4 regions of the Burkholderia stabilis genome follow, and region 4 is predicted to be linked to each of the others. Evidence: riboswitches for the same ligand, from Rfam matches in the RefSeq annotation. Region 4 holds a riboswitch; each other region holds the start of a gene.
The links. A riboswitch is a leader RNA that binds a small molecule or an ion and turns the genes downstream of it on or off. The one in region 4 is predicted to bind cobalamin.
Positions count from the first base shown of each region.

Region 1: linked by a shared signal. The riboswitch ahead of BBJ41_RS16520 (FecCD family ABC transporter permease) and the one ahead of cobA (uroporphyrinogen-III C-methyltransferase) in region 4 are both predicted to bind cobalamin.
Region 2: linked by a shared signal. The riboswitch ahead of BBJ41_RS21230 (TonB-dependent receptor domain-containing protein) and the one ahead of cobA (uroporphyrinogen-III C-methyltransferase) in region 4 are both predicted to bind cobalamin.
Region 3: linked by a shared signal. The riboswitch ahead of BBJ41_RS26380 (CbtB domain-containing protein) and the one ahead of cobA (uroporphyrinogen-III C-methyltransferase) in region 4 are both predicted to bind cobalamin.

Region 1 is NZ_CP016442.1:3,545,950-3,550,641, reverse strand. Features, by position in the region: gene cobT (nicotinate-nucleotide--dimethylbenzimidazole phosphoribosyltransferase) at 1-722, opposite strand, end outside; gene BBJ41_RS16525 (ABC transporter ATP-binding protein) at 775-1,590, opposite strand; partial or broken gene BBJ41_RS16520 (FecCD family ABC transporter permease) at 1,587-2,667, opposite strand; cobalamin riboswitch at 2,870-3,124, opposite strand; gene BBJ41_RS16515 (ATPase) at 3,279-3,629, shown strand; gene BBJ41_RS16510 (cell division protein ZapA) at 3,626-3,940, shown strand; RNA gene ssrS (6S RNA) at 4,021-4,202, shown strand; gene BBJ41_RS16500 (EVE domain-containing protein) at 4,274-4,692, shown strand, end outside.
Region 2 is NZ_CP016443.1:707,546-712,237, forward strand. Features, by position in the region: gene BBJ41_RS21210 (NADP-dependent oxidoreductase) at 1-179, opposite strand, end outside; gene BBJ41_RS21215 (Dabb family protein) at 224-856, opposite strand; gene BBJ41_RS21220 (hypothetical protein) at 846-1,190, opposite strand; gene BBJ41_RS21225 (helix-turn-helix domain-containing protein) at 1,358-2,395, shown strand; cobalamin riboswitch at 2,505-2,697, shown strand; gene BBJ41_RS21230 (TonB-dependent receptor domain-containing protein) at 3,037-4,692, shown strand, end outside.
Region 3 is NZ_CP016443.1:1,914,578-1,919,269, forward strand. Features, by position in the region: gene metE (5-methyltetrahydropteroyltriglutamate--homocysteine S-methyltransferase) at 1-125, opposite strand, end outside; gene BBJ41_RS26370 (LysR family transcriptional regulator) at 254-1,162, shown strand; gene BBJ41_RS26375 (CbtA family protein) at 1,243-1,977, opposite strand; gene BBJ41_RS26380 (CbtB domain-containing protein) at 1,991-2,200, opposite strand; cobalamin riboswitch at 2,234-2,371, opposite strand; gene BBJ41_RS26385 (histidine phosphatase family protein) at 2,426-3,016, shown strand; gene BBJ41_RS26390 (inorganic phosphate transporter) at 3,219-4,692, shown strand, end outside.
Region 4 is NZ_CP016442.1:784,390-789,081, reverse strand. Features, by position in the region: gene cobO (cob(I)yrinic acid a,c-diamide adenosyltransferase) at 1-443, opposite strand, end outside; gene BBJ41_RS03785 (cobalamin biosynthesis protein) at 478-855, opposite strand; gene cobA (uroporphyrinogen-III C-methyltransferase) at 852-1,661, opposite strand; cobalamin riboswitch at 1,772-2,009, opposite strand; cobalamin riboswitch at 2,134-2,398, shown strand; gene cobW (cobalamin biosynthesis protein CobW) at 2,727-3,815, shown strand; gene cobN (cobaltochelatase subunit CobN) at 3,822-4,692, shown strand, end outside.

The sequences.
Region 1 (4,692 bases), 1.1 Mb from region 4:
AAGCCGCCGAACGTCGCGAGCACGTCGAGCGGCGCGATCGCGTGCGAATGCTTGACGAGCGCGCGGCCGAGCACCGCGCGCTTGTGCGCGAGGCCCTGGTCGTCGAGGCCCGTGCCGCGCCCGACGCAGGCGTCGACCGGCACGCTGAGCAGGCGGCTCATCAGGCACGCGGCCGACGACGTGTTCGCGATCCCCATCTCGCCGAAACCGATCACGTTCGTGCCGAGCGATGCGTGCAGGCGCACGCGCGCCGCGCCGGCCGCAAGCGCCGTCATCGCTTCGTCGCGCGTCATCGCCGGCTCCGCCGCGAAGTTGCGCGTGCCGCGCGCGACCGGCAGCGATACCAGCCGGTCGGACAGCGGCAGCGGCGACGCGACGCCCGCATCGACGATCTCGAGCACGCTCTGCGCGACGCCCGCGAACGCGTTGATCGCCGCGCCGCCGGCCAGGAAGTTCGCGACCATCTGCGCGGTCACGGCTTGCGGATAAGGACTCACGCCCTCGGCCGCGATCCCGTGATCGCCGGCGAACACGATCATCACGGGACGCTGCACGACGGGCTGCTCGGTGTGCTGGATCAGGCCGATCTGCAACGCGACCGCCTCGAGCTGGCCGAGGCTGCCGGGCGGCTTGGTCTTGTGGTCGATCACGTGCTGCAGGCGCTTGCGCAGCGCTTCGTCGAGCGGCGCGATCGCGGGCGGGAAGTGGGTCGGAGTCGTCATCGGGAAGCCGTGTCGTGGGCGCGGCGTGTGCCGCGCATCGGAAAGGGAAAGGTCATTGTCGCTCGGGCCACGCGGGCAGCAGCGCGTCGCGGCCGTTTTCGCGGATCAGCACCAGCGGATAACCGAACGCGTCGCTCGCGCGCTCGGGTGTCAATACGTCGTGCACGGGGCCGGCCCACGCTTGGCCGCGGCCGTCGAGCAACAGCGCGTGCGTCGCGAAACGCCGCGCGAGATTCAGGTCGTGGCACGAGAACAGCACGGTGCGCGGTCCGGCGTCGAGCCATGCGGCCAGCGCGGTCAGGCAATCGATCTGGTGATGCAGGTCGAGATGCGCGAGCGGCTCGTCGAGCAGCATCAGCGGCGCGTCCTGGCACAGCGTCGCGGCCAGCGCGACGCGCTGCCGCTCGCCGCCCGACAGCGACAGCACGTCGCGCGACGCGAGCGCGGTCAGGCCGAACGTCGCGAGCGCATCGCGCGCGGCCGCGCGATCGCCGTCGCGCTCCCAGCCCCAGCCACCGAGATACGGAAAGCGGTTGAGCAGCACCGTGTCGAATACGGTCGCGCTGAACGCGTCGTGCAGTTGCTGCGGCATCAGCGCGCGGCGCTGCGCGAGCGGCGCGGGCAACCATGCGCCGAGCGGCCGGCCGTCGATCTCGACCCGGCCGCCGGCCGGCGGCTGCAGCCCCGCGAGCGTCGCGAGCAGCGTCGTCTTGCCCGCACCGTTCGGCCCCGCGACGCACCAGATCTCGCCGGGGCGGAACGCGTGCGTAAAACCGTCGAGCAGCGTGCGTTCGCCGGCCTTCAGCGTCAGGTCGACGGTCGCGTAGATCATGTCGCCGTCGGTGGCGTGCCGTGCGGCATCCGTCATCGCATCGGCCTCCTCAACAACATCCACAGGAACACCGGCACGCCGATCAACGCCGTCATCACGCCGACCGGCAGTTGCGCGGGGGCGATCGCGGTGCGCGCAAGCAGGTCGGCCGCCATCACGCCACCGCCGCCCGCGAGCATCGCGGCCGGCAGCAGCATCCGCTGGTCGTTGCCGAATGCGAGCCGCAACGCGTGCGGCACGACGAGACCGACGAAGCCGATCGTGCCGGCCGTCGTCACCGCAGCCGCGGCAGCCAGCGACGCGACGAGATAGATCCGCACGCGCAGGCGCGCGACGGGTACGCCGAGCGCAAGTGCCGTCGCATCGCCGCGCAGCAGCACGTTCAGTTGCGGCGCGGCCGGCAGCGCGATGCATGCGGCCAGCAGCAGCGCCCCCCATGCGAACCATGGCGCGGTCACGCCGTTCAGGTCGCCGGTCAGCCAGAAGATGATCCCGCGCAGCCGCGCATCGGGCGCGAGCGACAGCAGTAGCGTGACGAGCGCCCCCCCACCCCGCGGCGATCACGACGCCGGTGAGCAGCAGCCGCGGTGACGCGTCGCGCGACTCGCCACGCCACAGCTCGCGGCGCGCGAGGCCGAGCACGAGCGCGACCGACACGAGCGAACCGGCGAACGCCGATGCGTCGACGAGCCACCATGCGCCGCCCGCGATCATCGCGACGAGCGCGAAGCCGGCCGCGCCGCCTGACACGCCGAGCACGTACGGATCGGCGAGCGGATTGCGCAGCAACACCTGCAGCAACGCGCCGGCCAGCGCGAGCAGCGCGCCGCACGCGAAGCCTGCGAGCGCGCGCGGCAGGCGCAGCGTACGAACGATATCGGCGAACAGCGCGTCGCCGCCATGCGGCACGAGCGATGCGAGCGCCTGCCACGGCGACATCGGCACGCTGCCGATCGACAACGACGCGACGAACAGTAACGCGACCACGGCGGCCAGCGCGGCCCAGATCGCGGCGGCGCGCGCGGCGCTCATGCTGCCCTCCGCCGGGTGGGCGACGCGCCGCGCACCGGCCGGCTACAGCGGCCGGCCGGGCGCGACATCGGCGCGGTGCGGCGTGTCGTAGGCATAACCAAGCTCGTGGTCCTTGTCGGTCAGAGGGTCGATGGGCGCGTCAACCGTCCGGCGGTCGCCCGGTTCGAGCGCATCACCAAGATGGCAGAAATCGGCGCCGCCGACGATTGGGGTCAGCATCGAAGAAGATCCCGTGAAGCACTGCGCACCCCGCTTCCCCGCAGGCCACGCGTCACGAAGCCCGTGCGGGCTCCCCGCCTCGGCCGGTATCCGGGCTGGCGGCGTACCGGCTCGCCTTCCCGCGCTAAAAACGCGCAGTGGCCCGTGCCCGCCTGCAAGACCTGCACGCGGAGCACGCCTGAGCCGGCCTGCGTCATGCGACGCGGCCGCTTACCGTTGCGGGGGCAGCGCAGGTTGGCGGCCTTCTGGCGAAGCCCGCGCCCTGCTTCCCGTTTAACCGCGCGTTCCACGCGCGAGCACCGAGGCGGCGCCAGTTTAGGAGCCGGTCGCGCGAGCGTCAAGGAAGCGCCCGGACACGCACGGGACGCGTCCATTCGCGGCAAGAAGCAGGGGTGTTACGACTGGAAACGTTACAGATGTCGGATTGCGCGTTATTCCGCGCTAAAATGCTGGGTCTTTAGAGGACGCAGCAAATGCTCAACGAACTCGAAACCTTATCTCAAAATATTGGCCGTCTGATTTCGCTGAACAAGCGCTATCACTCGGAACGGCTCGCGCTCGAGGAGCAGGTCGCGCAATTGCGCGCGGAAGCGGACACGGTCCGCGCGGAACTCGCGGAACTGCGCGACGAACGCAATGCGCTCGCAGCCGAGCGCGACACGCTGTCGGCGAAAATCGACGACGCACAGGTGAAACTGAACGCGATTCTCGAAAAGCTTCCACGCTCGAAAAGCGCGGAGCAAGCCGACAACCAGCTCGACCTGCTGGACGGGCAGGCGCGTACGGATGGCGATGACGCGGCCAGCCACGGAGAACATGCATGAGCACCAAGCAGATCGAAGTCTCGATTCTCGGTCAGCCCTATCGTCTCGCCTGTTCGGCCGAGACCGAAGCGGCGCTGCTCGAAGCGGTCGCGCGCGTCGATGCCGAGATGTCGAAAATCCGCTCGAACAGCTCGGTACGCGGCACCGATCGCATCGCGGTCATGGCAGCGCTGTCGCTCGCATCGGAATTGCTGCGGCTGCAAACGAGCGTGCGGCACGGTGAAGCATTTCCGGCGGAGGAAATCCGTCGTACAATGCACCAGATGAACGAACAGCTCGGCGCGGTGCTCGCACAGCACGAGACGCAGTAACGTTTGATCGATGCGTCGATTCCCCTTGATCTCGGCGATCAACGGTGGTCAAATTGGCGCATCGAAATACAGTTCAGTCAGCTTCCCTGCCTGGTTCGCCAAGGTCATATATTCCTTGAACCAATGCCATGTGCACGGTTGCGGAAATTTGTAGCACGGGCGCGCGCGTCACTCTGTCTGATGTACCCGAAGTGCTGCTAACTGCGACCAATTCTGAACCTCAGGTTCAGGATGCCGGCCTAGCGGCCAAGGCGGGGGCCTATCCAACGGCATCGGGCACGTCCCGATGCCGTTTCCTTTTGTAGCAGCCTCTTTCTGCGTCGATCACGATCCATGCAATACTGGCTGATGAAGTCCGAACCGGACGAAGCAAGCATCGACGATCTCGCCAACGCACCGCAGCGCTCGCTGCCGTGGACTGGCGTGCGGAACTATCAGGCGCGCAATTTCATGCGCGACACGATGAAGATCGGCGACGGCGTGCTGTTCTATCACTCGAGCTGCCCCGAGCCGGGCATCGCGGGCCTCGCCGAAGTATCGTCTACGCCCTACCCCGATCCCACGCAGTTCGATCCGAAAAGCCCCTATTACGACCCGAAATCGACGCAGGAAACGCCGCGCTGGCTGCTCGTCGACGTGCGCTTCGTGAAAAAGGCGCCGCTCGTGCCGCTCGCCGCACTGCGCGAACACGACGAACTCGCCGACATGCGCGTGCTCGCACGCGGCAACCGGCTGTCGATCACGCCCGTGAC
Region 2 (4,692 bases), on a different replicon from region 4:
GGAAACGTGTACTGCATGAACGCGCCGAGATAACCTTCCCGGCATTTCCAGTCGGCGGGATTGACGCCCGCATACGCGACGCGGATCAGCACGTCGCCGGGGCCCGGCTTCGGCGCCGAAACGTCGGCCAGCCGCAATGCGTCGGAATGGCCGACGCGGTCGATCAAAAGGGCTCGCATCTTCGTGTCTCCAGTTTTTTTGTGGGTGGGGTGCGCGCCGTGCGTCACGTCGCCGTATCGGCCAGCAGGCTCGATGCGAGCGGACAGAACGCATGCGAGATCGCGTCGACCGTCCAGTCGGGGCTTTCGGCGTCGAACCGGCGGTCGACCCAGCCCCAGTGATACGGATGCATCAGGTATTCGCCGAGCAGATCGCCGACGTGCGCGAATTCCTGCTGCCACACGTGCGTCCAGGCACCCGGCGTCTCGATCCGGCTCAGTCGCCAGTTGCGGATGCCGGGCATGAATGCGGGCATCTGCAGCAACTCGCTTTCGAGCGCGGCGACTTGCGTTTCGCTGGCCTGCGGCCGCGTGCGCAGCATCAGCGTGCGCCACACGCCGTCGTGCAACCCGGGTTCGCGCAGGCCGCCGCCGATCGGGCGACAAACGGCGCCGTCGATGCGTGCGATGCCCGGCAGCCGAGCCAGCGTGGCGAAATCCGTGGCAGGATCGACCACGGGCGCATCGCGCAACACGTCGAGCGTGTAGTCGCCCGCGCCCCAGCTACCTTCCTGATTGCGCGCGAGCGTCACACGTCTCGCGCCGGGCAGCGCACGCGCGGCCTCGCACAATGCATGTTCGATCGCATGCGCATCGCGATCCACCGAAACGAATACCTGCGCCGTGTCATGCCGCATGGCCGGCCTCCTTCAGGGCAGGCAACGGCGCGTCGGCGTCCGTCATCACATGGCGTCGGCGCGCGTCGCACAGCCCGTCGACCGCCATCCAGAACGCGACCACGTCGCCATCGGTCAGCGCGCGCATCCGGTAATAGGACGGCGCATCGTCGACGTGCCAGGTCAGCCACAGCGTGCTCGGCTGCCCCGGCACCGCGACCGGCGGCGACACCCAGCGGCCGGCCGCCGTCAGCCCGCGCGCCGCATGGCCCGGCAAGTAGCGGTCGCGCAGCAGCGCGAGCACGTCGGGAATGCGCTCGGGAGCGAGCGTGATTTCATCTACGATCTGGATCATTCGCGTGTCGTCCGTGGTCGTTCATGGCGGGATGCGTTGCCGGCCTACGCCGTTCCGGCGAGGCCGAAGGCGGCCGGCGTCGATAGCATTCTTGCGTGGCGACGGTTCGCACACCCCTACCGGCCCGCTCACCGGCCCCTGTCGCAACGATCAGAACGGGAGACAACATGAAACCGCGCGCAATGCCCCAAAACGGCCGCGTCCTGCCGGGTTTCGGCGCGCGCCTGCTGAGCGAACTCACGCGCAGCGGCGCGGCGCCGGCCGGACGCGATACGCAGGCGCCGCACGATGCGCCGACGGCCGGCGGTTTCGTTGCGCTCTACCGCGACGCGATCGAGCGGCTCGAAGCGCAGGTCGCGCGCGGCGACGGCCACCCGCCGATGCGCAAGCAGGAAGTCGACCTGATGTGCCGCTGCCTGCTGAGCTGCGCGACGCTCGCCGACGCGATCCGCTGCGCGCGCGACTTCTGCGACATGCTGACGCCACGCGCCGGCATGCTGTCGCTCGCGGTGCGCGACGGACGCGCGACGTTCCGGATGGACTCGCTGCGCCGCACGCGCAGCCCGGCCGCGTGCCTCGTCGACCTGACGGGCCTGTTCTGCTATCTGCAACTGTTCGGCTGGCTGATCGGGCAGCCGCTGCGGCCAATCGACGTGTGGCTCGGCCATCCGCGCCGCGACGACGCGGTGCCGCTGCTCGGTCTGTTCAACGCGCCGGTCGACGTCGGCCGGAAAACCTACGGCTTCGCGTTCGATGCGGCGCGGCTCGAATGCCGCGTGATCCGCCAGCCGGCCGAACTCGACGCGTTCCTCGTCGATTTCCCGTTTCGTCTGATCGATGCGGCGCCAGCCGTCGTGTCGTGGACGCAGCAGGTGCGCGGCTTTCTCGATGCGGCGCTCGCGCACGCACAGGCGCTGCCGGCGCTCGTGGAGCTGGCCGCGTGGCTCGGCGTCAGCGAGGCGACGCTGCGGCGGCGGCTCGCGGCGGAAGGCAGCGGTTATCACGCGTTGCGCGAGCAATGCGTGGCCGACGCCGCGCGACGATGCCTGCGCGACACGGACTGGCCGGTCGCACGCGTGGCCGCACATCTCGGGTTCGGCGGCGAGGAAGCGTTCCGGCGTGCGTTCGTGCGCTGGACGGGTGTCGCGCCGAGCCGGTTCAGGCGCGATCCCCCGCCGTCGATCCCGGTGTTTCGTCAGACATGAAACGCGGCGCCGGCGCATGAAAGAAAGGGTTTGGAAAGTTTCCGCCGGGCAATGACGTTTTTTCGCATCCCTGCGCAACCGGACAATTGACGCGCCGGAGCCCGCGCCATTACGCTTGCGCGCTGATGGTTCCCGGAGACGGGATCAAAAGGGAACGCAGGAGAGGCAGCGCCTCGAATCTGCGGCTGCCCCCGCAACTGTGAGCGGCGAATGCGTGCCACTGCGTGCCACTGGGAAACCGGGAAGGCCGGCGCGAATGACGACCCGCGAGCCAGGAGACCTGCCATCGACCCGAGGTCCAAGCAGCCGCACCGGGCGGGGTGTCCCGGCGCGCCAAGCACCGCCATTGGCGGTCGCCCGTTGCATGGACGGCCCGACCTCAGGACCCTTCAGATGTCCATCGTTTCCGAATCCGCTTTCGCTCAGAAAGCGTCGCACCGACACGCCGTCGGCATGCGTGGCCAGCCCGCGTCCGCGCGGCCGTTTATGGCGCTTGCGTCGCCCGGCATGCGCCGCACCGACACCGCCGGCAGCCGGCCGCCTTGTCCCGCCACGCCATGACGCCCGCCCGGAACTGGCCGGCCCGGCCCCCGATTCGCTCACGATCGCCGTACACGCAACACGCTTATTCCCGCTGCCTCATGAACATTCGTTACCTTCTTGCCACGTCCGCCGCCAGCGCGCTGCTTGCCCCGATCGCCCATGCTGCCGGCGACACCGCGCTCCCGCAGGCCGCCCGGCCCGCGGAAAGCGCCGACCTGCCGACGATCAGCGTGACCGACACGCGGCGCCTGCCCGAATCGTTCGACGGTCGTTATGCGTCGACGCAGGTGCTCACGCGCGAGGATCTCGACCGGCTGTCGCCCGGCGACCCGAGCATCACGCAGGCGCTCGCGACGCTGCCGGGCGTCACCGTCTCGCAGAACGGCGGCCCCGGCTCGTCCGCGTCGGTCAGCATCCGCGGCTCGTCGGCCAGCCAGGTCGCCGTGTTCATCGACGGCATCCGGATCGGCTCGTCGACCACCGGCATCGCGCCGTGGGCCGATCTGCCGACCGAAGCGTTCGAGCGCGTCGAAGTGATCTCGGGGCCGGCCGCCGCGTCGTTCGGCGCCAATGCGATGGGCGGCGTCGTGCAGCTCTTCTCGCGCCGCGCCAGCAATCAACCGAACCAGACCACGGTGTCGTTCGGCGGCGGGTCGAACAAGACCTTCGACACGCAGTTGCGCACGTCGGGCACGGTGCCGTCGACGGGGCCGCTGGCCGCGCTCGGCGGGCTCACCTACTCGCTCGGCCTGCACGACTACAACACGGCCGGCATCGATGCGACGCGCCCGTTCTTCTACGCGCACGAAGCCGGCCGCAATCCGTATCACGCACAGGATCTCGATGCGCGCCTCGGCTACGCGCGCGACAACTGGTCGATCTCGACGTTCGCGCTGTATCACCGGTCCGATCTGTCCTACGACAACATCGGCTATGCGAACCGTCAGCTCGATCATCAACTGACGGCCGGCATCGCGTTCCGTCTCGACATCACGCCCGACACGCAGTTCGCCCAGTCGTTCGGCTATTCGAACGACCGCGCCTTCATCTACGCGAACGACCCGACCCTTGCGACCGACCAGATCAATTCGCAGCGCATCAGCACGTCGACGTCGCTGACCCACCAGGAACACGGGTTCCACCTGTTCGGCCTGCCGCTGTCGGGCGAGACGAAGCTGGCCTACGACTTCACGCGCGAACAGGCGTTCCTGCCGTTCGACATTCCCGCCGGCGTGCCGACGCGCAACGATTCCGCGTTCTCGCTGCATCAGTCGGCGACGCTCGGCAGCGTGACGATGTTCCTCGCGGGGCGTCACGAGATCATTGCCGGGCAGTCGGTGAACACCGGCAATGCCGCGCTGTCGTGGGCGATCACGCCGGTCTACACGGCGCGCGTGTCGTACGGCAACGCGTTCCGCCTGCCGACGTTCAACGACCTGTACTACCCCGGCTACGGCAATCCGAACCTCAGCCCCGAACGCAACACGTCGGTCGAGGCCGCGATCGACGCGAATACGTCGTACGGCACGTTCTCCGCCGCGATCTACGACACGCGGGTCAACAACCTGATCGCGTACAACCCCGCGACGTTCTCGCCGATGAACATTGGCCGTTCGCATATTCGCGGCATCGACCTGTCGTACAAGGGCACGATCGGCCGCTCGACGCCGGTGAGCCTCGCGATCGGCATCCTGAATCCGCAGGACGAGACCAACCAGACCTGGCTCAACCGCCGGCCGCGCCAGACGGTCAGC
Region 3 (4,692 bases), on a different replicon from region 4:
AGGTCCGCGCCGAGCGCCTTCAGTTCGTCGCGCGACGATTCGCCTTTCCAGTAGCGTTCGAGACCGAACTTGAGTTCGCGCTTCGCGCCGATGCGCGGGAAACCGAGGTTGTGTGTCGTGACCATGAGGCTGCCGTCCAGAAAGAAATTGAAGATCCGGCAGCCATCATAGGGATTTCAAACCATGAAATAAAATGGCATTATTTCATTCATCCATTAAATTTGTTCATGCATCTGTTGCGCGAGCGATATCCATGCTGGAACGATTCCATCTCGTCGTCATTCGTGAAGTCGAGCGCCAGGGCTCGCTGACCGCGGCCGCCAATGCGCTGCACCTCACGCAATCGGCGCTCAGCCATACCGTCAGGAAAATCGAGCAGCAGCTCGGCACGCCGATCTGGGACCGGGAAGGGCGCGGCCTGCGGCTCACGCAAGGCGGGCAGTATCTGCTGAAGCTCGCGAACCGGCTGCTGCCGCAGTTCGAGCTCGCCGAGGAGCGGATGAAGCAGTACGCGAAAGGCGAGCGCGGCACGCTGCGTATCGGGATGGAGTGCCACCCGTGCTACCAGTGGCTGCTGAAGGTCGTGTCGCCGTACCTGTCACGCTGGCCCGACGTCGACGTGGACGTGAAGCAGCGTTTCCAGTTCGGCGGCATCGGCGCGCTGTTCGGCTATGACATCGACGTACTCGTGACGCCCGACCCGCTGAACAAGCCGGGCCTGCGTTTCGATCCCGTGTTCGACTACGAGCAGGTGCTGGTGGTCGCGGATGCACACCGCCTCGCGAATGCCGACTACGTGACGCCCGAGCAGCTGATCGACGAAATCCTGATCACCTATCCGGTCGAAACCGACCGGCTCGACATCTACAACCAGTTCCTGACGCCGGCCGGCATCGTGCCAAGGCGGCACAAGTCGATCGAGACGACCGACATCATGCTGCAGATGGTGGCGAGCGGGCGCGGCGTGGCCGCGCTGCCGAGATGGCTTGCCGACGAATACGCGGACCGGATGCCGGTCGTGCCGGTCAAGCTCGGCAAGAAGGGAATCGCGAAGCAGATCTTCCTCGGCATCCGCGAAGCGGATGCGTCGATCGACTATCTGGCCGCGTTCGTCGCGCTGGCGCGCGAATCGACGTGGAGCGCGCCGCGCATGCTGCGTTAGGGCTCAGGCCCTGTTCACGCGAATATCGGGCTTGCGATCGGCGTGAACGGGCCCCCGGGTGCACCCGTTTGCAATACGCGTCAGGCGGCGTGCATGCCGATGCGTTCGCCGCGCTCGACCCACGCGCCGAACAACAGGCCGATCGTCGTCCACATGATCACCTGCATGCCGATGGCCGCGACGCGAAACTTCCACAGCAAGGCAGCCGGGAACGCGGCCGGCACTTCGTTGATCGACGGCAGCCCGAGCTGCACCGCCGCGATGATCGCGACGAACACGAGGCCCGCCACGATCGACGCGTTCCATTGGCCGAGCTTCGCGAGCAGATGGCGGCGCACGCTGACCGAGAACACCATCGTCGCGATCGAGATCGCGATCATCAGGAAGAACAGGCCCGTGCGATAGCCGATCGTGTCGGGGTCGCCAACCGACGGCGGATTGGCCGGGTACTTGATGTTCGGCACGATCACGAGCGCGACGAACGCCGCGAGCGCGAGCCACGCGGCCAGCGGCCGCGCCGGGAGGCGGCTGCCTCGTCCGTAGGCAAACGCGAAGACCAGCGAAAACAACCCGCCGAATGCCGCGCCGTAGGTCACGACACCCGTCAGCAGGCCGAGGCCGGCCTGCGTGTGGCGGCTGACCAGCTCGACCTCGTGATCGTGCCCGTGCTCGTCGCTCTTGGCGGCATCGCGCTGTTCTTCGAAGGAAATTGCCTGATCGACTTGCGGTTCGCCGACGATTTTCGCGAAACCGAACGTGAGGAGGCCCGCGGCGATGCCTGCGAGCATCCCGCGCATGAGCAGCTTTCCGACCATCGTGTTCTCCGCGTCAGTGGCAGGGAAAGCCGAGCAGATGGCGGCCGTCGTGGACGAATTCGTGGACGTACATGCCCGGCACGAGCGACGTCGCGCCTTGTTCCGCGCCGACGAAATAGAGTGCGAGCAGCAGGATCAGGCCGACGAATACGGCCCACGGCAACAGCTCACGTACGGGGATGGGTGCCGGCACGACGACCGGCTTCAGCACTGCTTCGCTCATGGATGCACCTCAGGGGAATCGCGCCCCGACAAATGTTGGATGGGTACGAAGGCAGGTCTGGCTTCCGGGATCGTGATTACCCGGTTACAGTGGCGCGACCGCACCGGATTTGCACCGGCTTCCGCGCTTCGTATCGAGCGGATTGTACGCGCGAACGTCCGCGTATTGAAGAAGTGATGGCCCGCGGACGACCGCCCGTCCGCTCCGGCTCTCCCGACAACCGACATGACCCTCCATGCCTCGTTGCGCCTGATTGCACACGCGTCGACCCGCGCGATGCGCACCGGCACGTTTCCCGACGACGATCCGCTCGACGCACGCGGGCTCGCCGAAGCCGCCGCGCTGCGCGATCGGTGGACGCACGCGGCCGGCGCGCTCGTGCGGTGCAGCCCTGCCCGCTGTGCGCGGCAGACCGCCGATGCACTCGGCCTGCACGCCGAAGCCGACGACCCGCTTCGCGACATCGACTACCGCAACTGGCGAGGCAAGCGGCTGCACGATCTCGCACGCGACGTGCCGGACGCACTGGGCGCATGGATCTGCGATCCGTCCGCGTCGCCGCACGGCGGCGAATCGTTCGAAGCCGCCGCTCGCCGTGTCGGCGCATGGCTGAACGCGCTGCCGCCCGGCCGCGACGTCGTCGCGATCACGCATGCGCCGATCGTTCGCGCGGCCGTCGCGCACGTGATGAGGATGGATCTCGATGCTGCGGCGCGCATCGACGTCGCACCGCTGTCGTGCACGATGTTCGTCGCGTCGCCGCATGGATGGACGTTGGCCACGACGCACGACGATCGGCGCGACGTCGATGCGTAAGCGTGTGGAATTGCGCGTGGAATTGCCGCCCCGGCATGCGCGATATGGATGACAAAGCGGCCGGTGTTTCACGACGCGAACGAATATCGTCCCTCGCCTTACATCACTGTAAGACGCGCCGTTCGTCATCCCGACTGTCATCAAACTGACTGCTAGCCGCGGCTAGGATCGGACGCGACTCCCCCACGAGAAGACGCCCGTCATGAATCAACCTGCTTCGTCCACCGCGAACGATCGGGGCTCCGTCGAGCGCACCCGGCAGCTCGGCTATGCCGTGTTCCTGCTGGTGCTCGCGATCGGCGCCGTCTACATCGCCACGCACCTGATCGACGATCTGTCGCCGATGCGCGAAGGGTCGCTGTTCCCGTACCTGATGCTCGGCGCCGCGCTGGTGATCGCGCTCGGCTTCGAATTCGTCAACGGCTTCCACGACACCGCGAACGCGGTCGCCACCGTGATCTACACGCACTCGCTGACGCCGAACGTGGCGGTGATCTGGTCCGGCATGTGGAACTTCCTCGGCGTGATGGTTTCGAGCGGCGCCGTCGCGTTCGGCATCCTGCAGTTGCTGCCGGTCGAGCTGATCCTGCAGGTCGGCAGCGGCTCCGGCTTCGCGATGGTGTTTGCGCTGCTGATCGCGGCGATCGTCTGGAACCTCGCGACCTGGTATTTCGGGTTGCCGTCGTCGAGCTCGCATACGCTGATCGGGTCGATCATCGGCGTCGGGCTGATGAACCAGCTGATGCACGGGCCGTCCGGCACGAGCGGCGTCGACTGGGGCCAGGCGCTGGGCGTCGGCAAGTCGCTGCTGCTCTCGCCGATCGTGGGCTTCCTGTGCGCGTCGCTGCTGCTGCTCGTGCTGAAAGCCCTCGTGCGGATTCCCGAGCTGTACAAGGAGCCGCCGAAGGACCAGCCGCCGCCGTTCTGGATTCGCTGCCTGCTGATCCTGACCTGCACGGGCGTGTCGTTCGCGCACGGTTCGAACGACGGGCAGAAAGGGATGGGCCTCATCATGCTGATCCTGATCGGCACGGTGCCGGCCGCGTACGCCCTGAACAAGGCCGTCACGCCGGCCGAGTCGCAGACCTTCGTCGCCGTCGCGAATCAGGCGGCCGCGACGTTCGCGAAGTATACGAACGGCGTCGCGCCGTCGGCGAACCCGCGCGCCGACGTCGAACACTACGTGCAGCATCGCGAACTGACGCCTGCGGTGCTGCCGGCCGTGCAGCAGCTGTCCACGTCGCTCGCAACTGCCGTGGGTTCGTCGGGCTCGATGGCCGCCGTGCCGCAGCGCGACGTCGACAACGTGCGCAACACGATGTATCTGGTGTCCGAAGCGATTCGCCTGATCGAGAAGTCGGGGCAGCCCGCGTTCGCCGCCGACGACAAGCTCGCGATCGACAACTATCGCAAGCAGCTCGATCACGCGACCAAGTTCATTCCGACGTGGGTGAAGGTTGCCGTCGCGATCGCACTGGGCCTCGGCACGATGGTCGGCTGGAAACGGATCGTCGTGACCGTCGGCGAGAAAATCGGCAAGCAGCATCTGACGTACGGACAGGGCGCATCGGCCGAACTCGTCGCGATGCTGACGATCGGCGCCGCCGACATGTACGGGCTGCCCGTGTCGACGACGCACGTGCTGTCGTCGGGCGTCGCGGGCACGATGGCGGCAA
Region 4 (4,692 bases):
GCGAGCACTTCGTCGAGCGGCAGGTATTCGTACTTCAGCACGGTGTTCAGCTCGTCGAGGATCACCATCCGGTAGTCGCCGCTTTCGATCATCCGGCGCGCCTCGTCCCAGCCCTTGCGGGCGGTCGCGATGTCGGCGTCGCGGTTCTGCGTGTTCCACGTGTAGCCGTCGCCCATCGTCACGAAATCGCATTCCGCGACCGCGCCGAGGAAGTCGCGCTCGGACGTGTGCAGCGCGCCCTTGATGAACTGCACGACGCCGAGCCGCATGCCGTGGCCGAGCACGCGCACGGCCATGCCGAATGCAGCCGTGCTCTTGCCCTTGCCGTTGCCGGTGTTGACGATCAGCAGGCCCTTTTCGTGGGTGGCGGCGGCCTGCTTCTTCTCATGGCCGGCGCGGCGGCGTTCGGCCATCCGCTGATGGGATTCGGAATCGGTCTTCATCGGGAATCGTCCTGTCGAAAGCGAAACAAAGGGTTCAGAGCGGGCCGGCGAGCGCGACCGTCACGCCGTCCCGGATGGATTTGGGGCCCAGCAGCCGGCCATGCGGCGCCGCGAGCTGCGCGCACGGCTCGGCCACGCCCGCGACGCCGAAGCGCGCGAGCGCGGCATCCGACGGGCCGCTTACGGCCAGCTCGGGGCGGTTTGCGAGCTGCGCCGCATCGAACGCGACGAGCGGCCAGCCGCGTCGCGCACACAGCGTGCGCAGCGCACGGGTGCGCGCCTTGTCGGCGAGCGTCGCGACGAGCGCCGGTTCGGCGCCCGGGTAGAGCGCGAGCGCGGCGCGGATCGCGGCATCGAGTTGGGCGGCCGTCACGCCCGCGCGGAAGCCGACGCCGAGCGCGACGCGCGTCATGCGCCGCCGCCGAGCGCCGCGCGCACCGCCGGATCATCGGCGAGCGCGGCGACGCGGCCGATCACGACGATCGCCGGCGAACCGATGCCGGTTGCGCCGACGCGTTCGACGAGATTGTCGAGCGTCGCGAGCACGTGCCGCTGATCGGGACGTGTCGCATTCTCGATCGCCGCGCACGGCGTATCGCCGGGCAGGCCGCCGTCATGCAGCGCTGCCACAATCGCGTCGAGCCGGCGAATGCCCATATAGATCACGATCGTCATGCGGGTGGCGGCGAGCGCGCGCCAGTCGGGCTCGTCGGCGCCCGCGCCGTGGCCCGTGACGAAGATCACCCCCTGCGCGTCGCCGCGATGCGTGACCGGAATGCCGAGCGCGGCCGGCGCTGCAATGCCTGCGGTGATGCCGTTCACGATTTCCACCGGAAAACCCGCGGCGCCGAGCGCGGCCAGTTCCTCGCCGCCGCGGCCGAACACGAACGGATCGCCGCCCTTGAGGCGGGCGACGCTGCGGCCCGCGCGCAGATGGTCGAGCATCGCGGCGACGATCGTTTCCTGCGGCGTCGACGCATGGCCGCCGCGCTTGCCGACGTGCTCAATCAGCGCGTCGGCGCGCGCATGGCGCAGCACGTCGGGGTTCACGAGATCGTCGACGAGCAGTACGTCGGCCGCGCCGATCGCGCGCACGGCCCTGAGCGTCAGCAGGTCGGCGTCGCCGGGGCCAGCGCCGATGAGCCACGCGCGGCTCATCGCGCGCGGCACGGCGCGCACCGTGTCGTTACGGTGAAAAGGGAAAGGCGGGCGGCACATGGGCGGCCGGCAGACAGGCAAGGCATGACGGATCGGACGAAGCCCACGCGGACGCAGGCGGAATGCGCACCCCATCCGTCCCCCGCGGATCGGGCGTTCGGCGAGCGTCGGGCTCGCCCCTTGCGTCGGCCGGTATCCGGGCTGGCCGCTTGCCAGGCCGCAGCCTTCCCGCCCGGCTGAAGGGCAGTGGCATCGTGGGCGGCATGGGCGCGTCGCGCGGGGAAGCGCGTCGCGCGGGCGGCGTACCGTTGCGGGGACAGCACAGGCCGGGCGGACATCCGCCTCCTGTTTCCCGTTTAACTGCATGCGGGAATGCGCATGCGAGCACCGAACGCGGCGCTACGATAGCACAGCGGTCCGCCCGCGCGAACCCGCCGCGCCGGTGCCCGAAGCGGCTTCAGGCGTCGCGCGCCGGCCGTGCGAAACACGGCCCGGCGGCCCGTGCCGCCTTGACGCTCCCCGCACCGCCGCCTACACTCGCACGCGTTTTGGTGCTCGCGCGCGCCGCTCCGGCGCACGCAGTTAAACGGGAAACAGGGAGCCTGCCTGCGCCGCAGTCGAGCCAACCTGTGCTGCCCCCGCAACGGTAAGCGAACGCGTCGCGCGCAGCGCGATGCAACGCCGCTTCGCCGCATGCCGCACGCATGCGGACGACCGCCACTGGATGCCGCGCGCATCCGGGAAGGCGAAGCGGCGTGTTCGTCAGCCCGGATACCGGCCTAAACATTGGGGTTCAGCGCCGCGGGGAGGCGGCGCATCGTCCACGGCCGCAGCAGGCCCGACGCCCGCGCATTTCCCGCTTTCTCCGCCCATCGGCCCCGCGCGCACGCGCCCGGCCGGCACGGCGAACGGCAGGCGGCGCGGGCAGGGCCGGCGGCAGCCGTGTTGGCATTCACGATGTCGACCGTTCGCAAGGAAGCACCATGTCCGATTCGTCGTTCCGTCCGTCCTGCGTCCGTCCGTCCGGGCTGCGCGGCGACCTGCCCGCGATCCGCCAGATGAATTGCCGCGCCGCCTTCGACGCGACGATCCCGGCCTGATTCCACTTTCGACACAGGACCTACCATGACCCTACGCAAGCTTCCCGTCACGATCGTCACGGGCTTTCTCGGCAGCGGCAAGACGACGCTGATGCGCCACATCCTGCAGCACGCCGAAGGCCGCCGCATCGCGGTGATCGTCAACGAATTCGGCGAGCTCGGCATCGACGGCGAAATCCTCAAGGGCTGCGGCATCGGCTGCGAGGATGCCGAGGGCGCGCAGAACGAAGCATCGGGCCAGCTCTACGAGCTCGCGAACGGCTGCCTGTGCTGCACCGTGCAGGAAGAGTTCTATCCGGTGATGGAAGCGCTTGTCGAACGGCGCGCGGATATCGACCACGTGCTGATCGAAACGTCGGGGCTCGCGCTGCCGAAGCCGCTCGTGCAGGCGTTCAACTGGCCGACGATCCGCAACAGCTTCACGGTCGATGCGGTCGTGACCGTCGTCGACGGGCCGGCCGCCGCGAGCGGCCAGTTCGCGGAAAACCCGCAGGCCGTCGATGCGCAGCGCCGCGCCGATCCGAACCTCGACCACGAATCGCCGCTGCACGAGCTGTTCGCCGATCAACTGTCGTCCGCCGATCTCGTGATCGTGAACAAGGCCGATCTCGTCGGCGATGCGGAATTCGCGCAGATCGAAACCGCGATCCGCGACGAGATCCCGCCGCAGGTGAAGATCGTGCGCGCGACGCGCGGCGAACTCGATCTCGCGATGCTGCTCGGCCTCGAATCGGCGTCGGAAGAAACGATCCACCTGCGTCACGACCATCACGGCTCGGCCGACGACGGCGACCACGACCACCATCACGACGATTTCGACTCGGTGGTCGTGTCGGGCGATGCGGGTACGCGCGAAGCGACGATCGCCGCGCTGCAGCGGGTCGTCGAGACGCACACGATCTACCGCGCGAAGGGTTTCGCCGCGCTGCCCGGTGCACCGATGCGGCTCGTGATCCAGGGCGTCGGCCGCCGTTTCGACAGCTATTTCGACCGCCGCTGGCAAGACGGCGAAACGCGCGCGAGCCGCTTCGTGCTGATCGGCGAGGATCTCGACGCGGCCGCGCTGCAGCGCGCGTTCGACGCCGCGTGCGCGGCCGAGCCGCAACAGGCGTAACGCACGATGCATCTGCTGCGCACCACGCCGGGCGGTTTCGTCGACGATACGCAGGGTGTCGTCCGGATCGACCAGCAACCGGCCGACATCGTGATCCTGAGTTCGGCCGACACGACGCTGTCGCTGCTCGCGAGCGTCGTGCCGCACCTGCCGGCCGGGTTCCCGAGCGTGCGGCTCGCGAACGTCACGTTCCTGCGGCAGCCGGCGTCCGTCGATTTCTACGTCGACGACGTGCTGCGTCATGCGAAGACGGTCGTGATCGATCATCTCGGCGGCGAAGCGTACTGGCCGTACGGGATCGAGCAGGCCGTGTCGCTCGCGTCGAAGCGTGCGCAGCAGCTCGCGATGTTTTCGGGCGACCTGCAGGAGGACCCGAATCTCGTCGCGAAAAGCACGGTCGCGCCCGAGCTGTGCCGGCTGTGGTGGCGCTATCTGCGCGAAGGCGGCGTGCACAACGCCGAGGCGCTGCTGCGCAGCATCGCGTTCCATACGCTCGGCTTCGGCGACGAACCCGAGCCGCCGCGCCCGCTGCCGGCCGCCGCGCTGTATCACCCGGCGCGCGACCGCGCGAGCGTCGACGACTGGCGGCCGCGCTGGACGCCCGGCGCGCCCGTCGTCGCGATCCTGTTCTACCGCGCGCACTGGCAGGCCGCGAACACGGCCGTGTTCGACGCGCTGGCCGACGCGCTCGTGCAGGAAGGGCTGAATCCGCTGCCGATCGCGGTGACGTCGCTGAAGGACGCGGTGAGCCGCGAAGTCATCACGCAGCTCTGCGACACGCACGACGTCGCGCTCGTGCTGAACACGACCGCGTTCGCGGCCGGCGCGATCGATGCCGCCGAGCCGGAAGTGCTCGCCGGCGATGCGCCGGTGCTGC